Regions from separate parts of the Vibrio sp. TRT 17S01 genome, predicted to be linked through region 2. Evidence: predicted binding sites of a transcription regulator. Region 2 holds the regulator's gene; each other region holds the start of a gene.

Region 1 (4,278 bases), on a different contig from region 2:
AGGCGGTCGAATTAAAGCACCTTTGGAAGGGTAGTTAAATGTTGTCAGGTTACCCATTGGGTCTTCTACGTTACCGCGAGCTAAAATAATCTGATATTTCTGGTCAATACGCTCTCTTAAAATAGGAGAAGGTGCGGACGCAGGCATATTGGACTCAGATGAATAATCCTGCGATACGAATCTTGCTGGCATGTCGTAAGGGTTGTGGTCATTGGGGCCATTGGGTTCTTCGTCTGAAGAATAATTCACATGCTGGCACAAAATATAGCCAGTTTTCGCTTCCCCAGTGGTTATCCAAAGTACGCCATTGTTGCTCTGTGGTTGCAATGGCACATAGTACGAAGCAAGCTGATAGCTTTGTGCGTGGTTTACCCATCGCGCATCAATCATTGCCAGCTTACGGCGGCAACGACTTGCGATGTGATCGAGGTGGTCATAAAACGTTTTTGGGTTAATTTCCAACTTACGGCATATTTCACGTACCGAGTAACTCATAAAGAGCAAACCGAGTAGGTTCTCTTGAAAATTCAGCTTTTTGTTTGCTCCAGACCATTTGTCCACAAAGGTCGATTGGCATTGTTTGCAGCGATAACGCTGACGATCGCCACTATAACCAAAGGCATGGTAAAGATGTTTGTGGGTATGAACGGAAAGACCGAAATTGTCACAGTCTTCATTGCGACATGCGGGGAGGCCGTCACTGTGAAGGTGACGTAGTCGATGAAGTTCGTTAAGAACTTCCTGATTGTTAAGTAAGGGGGGGAAAGCGCCACATTCCCGACAAACCATAGCAGGTCGTTTTGGGTTAGCATGCTGCACAACGTATCGATGTGCCTCACTCAATCCAAAGTTGTCACACGCCAATGTTTTACAAAAGTTGAGCTGTAACCCTTCTGCTTCCAGCGGCAGTTTGCCTGTTGTCACAATCTCCCCCTCGGGATTATCTGGGCCATCAGAGAATCCTCTGATGGCGAAGTACTTCAATCGGTGGAGTCTTAGATGTTGATTGCAGTTTCAAGTGCAACCTTCATCATGTCGTTGAACGACTTTTGACGCTCTTCAGAGCTTAGTTTTTCACCACGAATGATGTGGTCAGATACCGTTAGAATCGTCAGTGCTTTTGCACCAAGATCCGCTGCAACACCGTAGATACCCGCAGCTTCCATATCGACACCCAAGATACCTAGTTTTTCCATCTTCTCGAAGATGTCAGCTTCTGGTGTGTAGAAAAGATCAGCTGAGAACACGTTACCTACTTTTACTGGTACTTCTTGAGCGCGCGCTTGGTTAACTGCTTCTTCTAGAAGACCGTAATCAGCGATCGCTGCAAAGTCGTGGTTGTTAAAGCGGATACGGTTTACTTTAGAATCTGTTGATGCACCCATACCGATCACAACGTCCATTAGATTAACGTCGTCACGAACTGCACCACAGCTGCCCACACGAATGACGTTTTTCACGCCGTATTCAGCGATAAGCTCGTGAACATAGATACAGCATGATGGGATACCCATACCGTGGCCCATTACAGAAACACGTTTTCCTTTGTAAGTACCTGTGAAACCAAACATGTTACGCACATCACAAACTTGCTTTACGTCTTCTAAGAAAGTTTCTGCAATGTATTTTGCACGTAGTGGATCGCCTGGCATCAATACTGTTTCTGCGAAATCACCAGGTTGTGCATTAATATGTGGGGTTGCCATAGTTGTTACTCCAAAGTTGCTAGCGAATTAGCTCATTTTATTACTAATTCTGTTGAACTGAAAAAATCTGTTGAGGCAATACTAGCTATATCTAGCATACTCCCATGAGAACTCTGTCACAAAAAACCTTATTTTAGACATTCAAAAACCTATTGATAACTAATTCTGTTGATTTTGATTGAGCAATCGATTTGTAAAAACGTTTGCTTAAAAAATTGAACCAAAATGCCTCTCTCATCGTATGGATAGATGCAGATTCAAATAAAAAGTATTGATGTTTGATTGAGAAAGGGGATTGTTTATGAGCCAAATGATTAAAATCGGGGTAAGTGCTTGCGTACTTGGTGAGCATGTCAGGTTTGACTCTGGACATAAATTGAGTCGGTTTGTGACTAAAGAATTGTCACCTTATTTTGAGTTTGTTTCGGTATGTCCTGAAGTTGAGTCCGGAATGCCAGTGCCAAGGCCGACCATTCGGCTTATTTCCGACAAAGAGCGGATCGCCCTTGTAGAGACGAAAGACAATAGTATAGAGCACACCGATAGGATGGTGGCTTTCGCAAAACAGAAAGTGAATGCGTTAATCAATGATCAACTTTGCGGTTATGTGGTTTGTGCCAAGTCACCGACATGCGGTATGGAGCGGGTTAAAGTCTATAAAAAAGGAGGCTCAGACAGCACTGGAGTTGGCCTTTACACCAAAGAGTTAATGGCTAAAATGCCGTGGCTACCTGTAGAAGAAGATGGACGTCTTAATGATCCTGTACTGAAAGAAAACTTCGTGACCCGGGTTTTTACTTTACACGATTTCTACCAATCAATGAGTGGCACTCCTACTAGAGGAAAAATTGTTGCATTTCATTCTCGTTATAAGTTGACCTTGATGGCGCATCACCCTCAATCATACAAGGAGTTAGGACGGCTTGTGGCTCACATATGTGATTATGATGTTCTTGATTTCTATAACCTTTATCGCACAGGCTTAATGAAAGCGATGGTGCATCGAGCCAGCAGAAAAAATAACACTAATGTGTTGATGCACCTGCAAGGATATTTTAAACGTGCTCTAAACAAAGCTCAGAAAGCGGAACTTCGCCAACTAATTGATGATTATCGCGTTGGGTTGTTACCTTTGCTGGCCCCTTTAACCTTGATAAAACATTATTTATCAGCGCATCCTGACTGTTACTTACAACAACAATCTTTTTTTGACCCTTATCCTCAAGCGCTACGCTTACGTTATGGCTTATGAATGCAAGGTAAATTAATTGGATGAAACTGGTTTGGTTCAGGCGCGATCTTCGCGTTGATGATAATAGGGCATTATTTGAAGCTATAAAAAGTGGCGAACCTGTGATTGGTGTTTATGTGGCGACACCTGACACTTGGCTTAAGCATCATCTTGCCCCTATTCAGGCAGACCTTATATACCGACGTCTCGAAGTGCTTAAACAAGAGTTAGCACAGTACAACGTCGAGCTTATTTATCATGAAAGTGACACCTATGAGCATGGAGCAGAGTTTGTTGCTCATATCGCGAAGCAATGTGGAGCCGGTGCGGTTTATCTAAACAAGGATTATGAGGTAGACGAACAACGACGGGATGAGCATCTTAGAATGCGGCTTAAATTGGAAGGGGTGGCATATCAATGCTTTGATGATAAGTGCATTTTTCCTCCAGGTTCCGTGCTCAACAAACAAGGAGAGTACTTTAAAGTTTTTACGCCTTTTAAAAAGGCTTATCTCAGCAAGTTGTATGCGTTGTCTTTTTCAGTACTTAAGACTGAAACCGCTTCGCCTTTGTCTCAACTGCAAAAGGATAAAATAAACTCGCTTCAACTGAATGCAAGTTTCAGTTTTCCTCGGGTTTCTAGTGCTGCGTACCCCATTGATAGAATTGCTATCCGCAATCAACTGCGCGATTTCGACCAGCAATGGGTTGAACACTATCATCAGCAACGTGACTTTCCAGCTCTACTGGCAACAAGTCGCCTTTCCCCTTATTTGGCAATTGGTGCGCTCTCTGTACGGCAATGTATGGGCAGAGTGATGTATCGGCAAACGCCGACCCTAAGTTGTGGTCGAGAGGTTTGGCAAAGCGAACTGATTTGGCGAGAGTTTTATCAACACTTACTTCATTTTGAACCTAAGCTCAGTAAAGGACGGTGCTTTCTTGAATGGGGGGAGAGCTTGCAATGGGTAACGAATGACACGCTGTTCCAAGCGTGGAAAGAGGGCATGACTGGGTATCCAATTGTTGATGCGGCAATGAGGCAACTTAACACGACAGGTTGGATGCATAACCGTTTGAGAATGATTGTCGCCAGCTTTCTGGTTAAAGATTTACATATTAGTTGGAGAGAGGGTGAAGCCTATTTTATGAGCCACCTGATTGACGGAGATTATGCTGCGAACAATGGTGGCTGGCAGTGGTGTGCGTCAACCGGATGTGACGGTCAACCTTACTTTCGGATTTTTAACCCAATTACTCAAGGGGAGAAGTTTGACCCCGATGGCGTTTTTATTCGGTGCTGGGTTCCTGAGCTACGAGATTTAGAAACACGTTATATTC
Region 2 (4,278 bases):
ATCACGTTATAAAAAATGGGCTGCTTGCAGCCCATCTCCTTTTGCGCAGTTAAGTGGTCGCTGCAAAAGGGATCACAACAAAAAATAACTCTAATATCTACGTCACAGGTTGAAGGCTATCTCAATCTATTTGGGTAGCCGATTATTTCCAATAACCGAAAACACCTTAACAAGGAGGCGTTATGACGCCAGATACATTGTTCCAGTTGTTATGGAATGACTATATTCATCGCTTGTGTCCCTCTGCTGAAAAAGTTCATTACCTATTGGAAGAGGGTGAACCTCTGATTAATGACCACATTGCGCTGCGCACGTTTAATGTTTCCCCGTTAGGGATTGATACCTTAGCTAAACCATTTTTAGATTTAGGCTATCAACCTAAAGGGGAATACCAGTTTGAGGCAAAAAAATTAGCTGCGAAACATTTTGAACACCCTGATCCAAAGCAGCCTAAAGTGTTTATTAGTGAACTGAAAGTGGAAGAATGCTCATTAGAGATGCAGCAGATCATCCACAAGCTGGTAGCGCAAGTAGATGCAACGAAACTCAATGATCCAGCGTTCCTCTATAGCGGACGTCTATGGAATTTGAGCCTCAGTGATTTTGAGTTGCTGGCAAAAGAGAGCGAGTATGCTTCTTGGCTAGCCGCACATGGTTATGGCGCAAACCACTTTACGGTTAGCGTGAATCAACTCAATGCGATGGAAGAAGTTAAACAGGTGAATGATCATTTGCGTAAAGCTGGCTTCTCAATCAATGAGTTTGGTGGTGAAGTCAAAGGATCTCCGGACGTTCTGTTGGAACAATCCTCTACCATGGCTGATCGTGTTTTGGTGGAGTTTTCTGAAGGGCCAGAGATGATCCCGGGCGGATTTTATGAATTTGCTAAGCGCTATCCTATGGATTCTGGGGAGCTGTATCCTGGATTTGTTGCGGCGTCAGCAGACAAAATCTTTGAAAGTACCAACCAGTAAGTTGCCGTTTAAAGCAAAAAAGCCGCATTGTGCGGCTTTTTTATTAGGGGAGGCGTGTCCAATCAACGCTGTGCGCAGGGTGCTGGCCTTTGGTTTTCCAGTTTGCCTGATAAATGACATCATCCATACTGACCTGATCGCCCGCTAAGTAATACAGATTGGCATTGTAAGGGGTTGGGATGTCACTGAGTATGCGCCAGTTGTCCAGTGTCGATTCGCCCGGAGCCGCGGTCGCACTGTAGTGCTCAGCTTGATAAATGTCTCCCTGATAAGCCACTTGCTCTCCTGCTTGATATGCTTTGGCTTGCCACTGTGGCACATCCGAGAAATTTAAGAATGCAAATGTGTCAGGTTGGTGAAAGCCAAAAGAACCAACAGGACTCCAAGAGAGCCAAGCATAAGCTTCCCAGTCAGGGGCATAGCTTTTGTAATTGGCTCTAAATAAATTAAAGCGCCATAGCTTGTGCTGATACTCTTCATTACCATTACCAAGATAGTTGAGAGATTTTAGTGGGATTTTAACTTCGACGCGGTAGCCTTCATCCACATCACTGTCATCATTCACTGTGCCTTGCACAGTAACAGCATGCTCCAATCCTTCAATGTTCCATGCTAAATCGTCAGACCAAGGTGACGGTTGGTGGATCACCACGTCATAAGCCGTATTGAGTGAGATGCCCAGTTCATAATAGTTTTTCCCATCACCATCGGGGTCCAAAAATACTTCAACCGTATCATCGTTCTGGTAGGTCGGATCATCGTGGTTTTGGTAGCTGGCAGAAAGGTGGCGGTCTTGCGCCCAATACGCGATATACAAATTGTCTGCATCATAGGTGACTTTGGCCCATGTATCAGAAAGCGCGATGTATTGCCCATTATTATGCAAAACAAACAACGAAGTGGCTTTTGCATTGTGCCAACTCGCATCGTCCAACACGCCATCAATGACGGGAGGGGTATCAGTTTGTAGCGCATTATAGGTGTAGGGCGTGTTGGCCATGGCACTGGTCGCAAGGCCACTTGCGATGAGAATAGACGAGATGTTTAATCGCTTCATAGAACTTCCTTTTCATATTGTCCGTGCTACAAATTAACACCGAATGGCATACTTAATATGAAGAGTTGTATGAAGAGTAAAAAAGTTCAGTCTCTATTCACAGCTTCCACCGAGATGAAACTTTACCTTTAAGTGAATGTTTGAGCCCTGCCACAGGGGAAAGCAATAAAAAAACCCGGCAAGAAGCCGGGTTTTTGAGAACGTTTCAAGCGTTTGCTTAACGAGTACCGTAGACCACGATAGTTTTACCGTGTGCAGAAATTAGGTTCTGCTCTTCAAGCATTTTCAGGATACGACCCACTGTTTCACGAGAACAACCAACGATTTGGCCAATCTCTTGACGAGTGATCTTGATTTGCATGCCGTCTGGGTGCGTCATCGCATCTGGTTGCTTCGCTAGGTTTAGTAGCGTTTGTGCAATACGGCCAGTTACGTCTAGGAACGCTAGGTCACCTACTTTCTGGCTAGTCACTTGTAGGCGACGAGCCATTTGAGCAGACAGGCGCATTAGAATGTCTGGGTTTACTTGGATAAGCTGACGGAATTTCTTGAATGAGATTTCTGCAACTTCACAAGGAGATTTTGCACGAACCCAAGCAGTACGCTCTTGGTCTTCTTCGAACAGACCAAGCTCACCGATAAAGTCACCTTGGTTTAGGTAAGAAAGGATCATTTCCTTACCTTCTTCATCCTTGATTAGTACCGCTACAGAACCTTTGACGATGTAGTACAAGGTTTCCGCTTTCTCGCCCGCGTGGATCAGCGTGCTCTTAGAAGGGTACTTGTGAATATGACAATGTGAAAGAAACCACTCTAGTGTTGGGTCGGTTTGAGGTTTACCTAGAACCATAATATCTCACTTCCTCTGCAGGGTACGCTTGTCGCTTTCCATGTTTTAGCGAAGCCTTGAATCAGGCTTACTAGGATAAGAGCACTTCACCAGTGCTGCAAGCTATCTTGTGTTTCGGCTACAAATAGTATCCTTTTTCGAAAACGATTTCTTGATTTTAATCGTGTCGAAGCTCGGATAATTTACGCAAAAATGTGCACATGATCACGGTATGAAAAGTAATCGCAATCGACTAGCACTTTTTATCCAATTTTTCCTGTTTCGATTAACTGTTGTAGTATCGGCCTTACTATGAGCTCCATTGCAAAGCTCATCTTGCCACCAGGTACAACGATGGTGTTGTGTCGAGACATAAACGATCCATCAATCATGGCAAGTAGGTAAGGGTAGTCAACATTTTTAATGCCACGCAAACGAATCACAACGAAACTTTCATCCAAGCTTGGTATGCCTTTTGCGTTCAAAGGGTTGGATGTATCGACCGTTGGGACGCGTTGAAAGTTAATGTGTGTTCGGGAAAATTGCGGGGTAATGTAATTCAGGTAGTCGTCCATCGAGCGGACAATGGAGTCCATCACGGCTTCACGTGAGTGTCCGCGATCGCGCGTATCGCGGACAAATTTTTGGATCCACTCTAAGTTTACAATCGGGACCATGCCAATCAAAAGGTCAACATGTTGTGCCACGTTGACGTCACCATCTACGACTCCACCATGTAAACCTTCGTAAAACAAAACATCACTGCCTTCAGGCAGATCTTGCCAAGGTGTGAATGTTCCGGGCATCTGGTTATAAGGGACGGCTTCATCAAACGTATGTAGGTAACGGCGTACTTGGCCAGCACCTTCATGGCCATATTTACGGAAGAATTCGGCGAGGGCGGGAAAGTCGTTGGCCTGAGGACCAAAATAACTGATGTGACGGCCTTGCTCACGAGCTTTACGAATTTCGACGTCCATTTCAGGACGAGTGAAACGGTGAAAGCTATCACCTTCTACCCATGCAGCTTTAATGTCCATCATATTGAACATCTTACGAAAAGCTTCCGAAGTTGTGGTGGTTCCTGCACCGGATGAGCCTGTTACAGCGATAATCGGATGTTTTGCTGACATGACAACCCTTGTCGTTAACTAACTTACCTGTTGGATTTCATCGTACACTCGGGACGATGAATCGTTTGCCACTATAGCATGGATTATAGCGCTGTCATCGTCTGCTGTACGGTATCATTAAAACTTTTGGCGTAATTGAATATCCACCGTTTCGTGTAATTCAGAGAAAACAACGACGGCTTCACCCGTTTTGAGCTGGGCCTTAACTTGGTCAATTTTGTCTTGAAGAGAAACCTCTTCTGTGCCGTAGTCAGTCCCTTCACGAAGGACAAATTCTTTAATCAG
Region 3 (4,278 bases), on a different contig from region 2:
CAACGCAATAAACCATGATCACTGTCGAGTTCATTGCTCGCCTGCTGTAATAGCTCACCAATGTGCATCAAATCGGTCAGAGTACGCTCACCATTGGTTTCTTCTAACAGTCGCTCAGCAATGTGACGCTTACTGATCACCGCCCGTAGCATAGGAAGCACGCCACGCAGTGTCCAAAGCTTGCGGTATTCTTTGAACTCGTTGACGGCATTTTCCCATTCATTTTCATCATTATTCAGCGCATCAAGCTGAGCTGCATCAAGTGCAAACAATTCAGAGGCTAGACTCGCTCTTAGTGCGCGATCATTTTCTGGCGTCAAAACCGCTTGCAGTAAGCGCTGTAGATCACTGGCCACAATACTGAGAAAGACGCTATCACGGTTAGAAAGATAAACACTGGCAATACCTTGTTTTGCTAACGCCTCTTTAACCATTCTGCCTTCGCTTCCGGTGCGCACTAAGACAGCAATATCTCCCGCTTGGATCGCACTGCGTTTTTTGCCGTTTTCGAAAACAGCACGCCCTTGCTGCGCTTCGGTCAAAATCGTTTGAATTTGGCTCGCCGTTGCTTCGGCCATCACTTTTACGTACTCACCTTTCGCAAGCGGTTTGTCATCCGCTTCCATAAGCCAATACGTCAATGCTGGTTGCTTTTGGTCACCCATGTTCCAAACGCGCTTATCGGCAACTGGACTAGGCTGAACCGGTAAGAATGGAATGTCATCATCGTAGACAAAAGGGCTGTCGGCAGATGCAAATACTTGATTGACTGCCGACACCATATCAGCACTAGAGCGCCAATTCGTACCTAAGGTGAAGTGAGAGCTGACCTGATTTCGCGCTTTGATATAAGTAAAGATATCCGCGCCACGGAATGCATAAATCGCCTGTTTTGGGTCACCGATCATAAATAATCCAGACTGCGGGTGATCGAGATAAATTCGGCTAAAAATGCTGTACTGCAATGGATCGGTATCTTGGAATTCGTCAATCATTGCCACTGGATATAGCGTGCGAATGCGTTCAGTGAGCAAGGCTTGTTCATCGTTATCAATTGCGGCAGAAAGTTGAGTCAGTAAGTCATCAAAAGATAGCCACTGCTTTTGTTGCTTAGCATTAGCCAACATCGTCCGGCATTGTGTTATTGCATGAGCGAGCAACGGAGCTTTCAAATTGACTGGCTGAGCGAGAAACTCCTCGATAGCTTCAAACACGGGGTGCTGCGGCGCAGTACCTTTGGGCGTTTTTTCCAGTAGCGTTTGCTGAGAAAACTTCTCTAGCTTATCTGGGTACTCGTAACTGGTGGTTTCACTGGCTGCCCAGACTGTCACAGCTTCTAACCAGCTAGGCAGTGACTTTTTGGTGTAACTGCGTTTATTGACATCAGATCCGGAAATCAACGAGAGAAAATCGTCCTCGCTCTCACGCCAAAGCGCTTTCAGTTGTTCGATTTTTTGTAAGTTATCTTGATGAAGTTGCGCCAAACTGCCCTGCATAGCTGGCGTAGATAAATGCAAAGGCGATCCTGTCAGATAGCTGCTGATGTCGTGCAACAAGGCTGAAGGAGCGCTCCACAAGCGGCGTACTTCACCCGCTAAATTTAATGGCAGCGGATAGAAATTACGCCGCCAATAATCAGCAACGACTTGAGCTTTGAGGTGGCTTTCATCCGTTACAAACTCGTTATTAAACCGACTGCCAGACTCGAAAGCATTCTGGGTAAGCATACGTTGGCAGAAACCATGAATGGTGTAGACGGCCGCCTCATCCATTTGTCGTTCGGCTTGCAGTAAGATTTCTGCCGCTTGTTTATGATCACTTATCTCTGTCAGCAGTGGAGCTATCACAGGGTCTGTACTTTCTCCACGTGAAAACGCAATGCGCGCATCATGAATTCGTGCACGAATACGATCGCGAAGCTCAGCGGTTGCCGCCTCAGTAAAGGTCACCACCAGAATTTGATCTACCGTCAATGGCACTTGATGTTTACTTTGCTCGCAGCCATGACCAAGCAGCAGACGTAAATACAAACCAGCGATGGTAAAAGTCTTCCCGGTACCGGCAGAGGCTTCAATTAAACGCGCCCCATGTAAAGGGAACGTCATGGTATCCAGTGGAGTTACTACTGACATTAATGTCATAAAAAATAAGCCCTTGTTATGAAAGAGATTGGAGCGAGTGTGATCCAGACTCAAAAATTCTAACAATTGATATAAGTGGTTATTTTATTAAGGCTTTGTGAGATCTCACTCACGGAAGCTCACCCTGTCACGCGCTAGTATGCGCGTCATTCATTGCATAAGCGAACACTTATGTAACTAACCTCATTATGGTCCCTCTGACCTTGTGGCCGCACAGCGAACGCCCTACACATAAATAACGATTTACTGGCGGCCACCCTACTCTGACTCAGCATCTTGCGCTTGTTTTATCATTAATCTTGGCCCTTGCATTACCAGAGTCGCTAACGTTCTGACATCATTCGCTAACCCTTCATGCCACTCAGGCCAAATACGAGCAATATATACATTGTTACCTTCACCGGTACTCATATAACCGTCGTTAAATGTATCAGCCATTTTCTTGAGTGACTTTTCTTCATCATCCACCCAGTTTCCTCGACTAAACCCAGCTTCAATAGCCGCTAAGCAGGTTTTAGGAAAATACGGTAAGGGGTGTGTCATCCCTTGATAAAACAATCGAACCAACTCTGTAAGCAGTTGCTTGGCATAATCCGCACCGGGTAACGGTGGATATATCAGATGCTGCGCGCCTTCTTTACGATCGTAACCAATCAGATGAGTGGGTTTACTATGCCCCATTGCCGACATCGCAAGGTGATCAATCCATGCAGCTAGATAATCTTGAGAGCGAATAACACCGGTGCGGTAGCGCACCAATCCAGACTGATAACTTTGCGTTACCCAACCTGCGAGCATCACTTGCTTAGCATGATCAGCGAGTTCAATATTCAGTTTGATCTCTACGTCATCCTGTTTCACTCCCGATAAGAAAGTAATTTTCTCCACCAGCTCTTCGGTCTGCACGCGGTTAGTTTCAAACTCAATATCACCAAATGCACCAACAGGTAGCTTGCCCTGAGCCCGCTGCTGTTGAACAAACTGTTGGACAGTCTGTTCATCATGATCCTTCCCTTGATTGTCTAGCAACACTTCCAGTAGCTCATCTCGCATTTGGTAACTTTCCAAACCATTCAACGCAAATGGTTCGTCATCTTCCATGACAGGCAATGGGGGCTCAAAGGTCACTTTTAAGCGGCGATTAAAGAAATACTGCACGGGTAAACGCCAAAAGCGCTGCAACTCAACCAAGTCCAACTCAATGGTGCTTGGAGTATCAAGCAAATAATCGCTCAGCGATTGATTAAACTCGCGACGCTGATGGCCAATACGATTTGCAACGGGTAACCACTCTTTGGCATAACTGCCAAACTCTGAGGTGAAAGCGCTGCTGCTAAAAGGCACCATTGCATGATGAGTAACAAGCCTGTCGACTAACATCTCTCCCGACTCATCGACAGAACGCGCTTCATCACCAACCAAACAGTAGTTTTGATGGCAGTATTCCATTAACTCAGAAACCAGTACCGATGGAACTCGCTCTGTATTATCTTGGATCGAACGGCCCACATAACTGATGTAAAGCGTCTGCTGCGCTGATAGCAAGGCTTCAAGGAACAGATAACGGTCATCATCTCGACGCGAGCGATCCCCAGCCCGATGACGATTGTTCATTAAATCGAAACCTTCTGGTGGCATCGTGCGTGGGTAAACCCCATCGTTCATCCCTAGTAAGCATACGGTACGGAATGGGATCGAGCGCATCGGCATCAAGGTACAGAAGTTAACTTGTCCTGCGAGAAAACGTTGAGATACACGGGTGCCGGATAGCTTGTTATGAAGATATTGACGAATAATTTCCGGCGCTAACTCTTGGTTATAATGAGCATCAGACAACTGTTGCTTCAGCTGTGTGAGGGTATCGCGAATGGCCTTGAGTGCCATTTCCCCTTCTAATTCCACAGCAAAAAAGTCATCCAACAATTGCAATAATACCGAGCGCCATTCATCAATACTTTGAGAAGCCGCCAATCGGGAACGATATGCACTGATGCTGTCAATATAATGGGCAAGTTTACCAGCAAGCTCTGCGCCCATGCCTTGTACTTCGTTATACGGCCAAAGCGTCAAATCTTGGCTTTGATAAACGCCAGCGGAATCAGGAATCGCATAACCGAGCAGCATTCTTTGAATACCA

What was found. Region 2 encodes CRP, which controls carbon source genes, mostly activating them, when cyclic AMP is high. Its sites were predicted from a motif close to TGTGANNNNNNTCACA; they were not measured.
Region 1: a site for CRP is predicted at 1,812-1,827, ahead of deoD (purine-nucleoside phosphorylase). Genes of this name have one in related genera too.
Region 3: a site for CRP is predicted at 2,240-2,255, ahead of recB (exodeoxyribonuclease V subunit beta). Genes of this name have one in related genera too.

The regions. Positions count from the first base shown of each region.
Region 1 covers NZ_JBNJOG010000005.1:240,021-244,298, reverse strand. The annotation lists gene ACQEXS_RS10605 (transposase) at 1-924, opposite strand, end outside; gene deoD (purine-nucleoside phosphorylase) at 996-1,706, opposite strand; gene ACQEXS_RS10595 (YbgA family protein) at 2,008-2,958, shown strand; gene phrB (deoxyribodipyrimidine photo-lyase) at 2,979-4,278, shown strand, end outside.
Region 2 covers NZ_JBNJOG010000007.1:226,508-230,785, forward strand. The annotation lists gene astD (succinylglutamate-semialdehyde dehydrogenase) at 1-12, shown strand, start outside; gene ACQEXS_RS13310 (DUF1338 domain-containing protein) at 183-974, shown strand; gene ACQEXS_RS13315 (sugar-binding protein) at 1,018-2,031, opposite strand; gene crp (cAMP-activated global transcriptional regulator CRP) at 2,249-2,881, opposite strand; gene ACQEXS_RS13325 (phosphoribulokinase) at 3,124-3,993, opposite strand; gene ACQEXS_RS13330 (YheU family protein) at 4,111-4,278, opposite strand, start outside.
Region 3 covers NZ_JBNJOG010000002.1:250,157-254,434, forward strand. The annotation lists gene recB (exodeoxyribonuclease V subunit beta) at 1-2,141, opposite strand, end outside; gene recC (exodeoxyribonuclease V subunit gamma) at 2,400-4,278, opposite strand, start outside.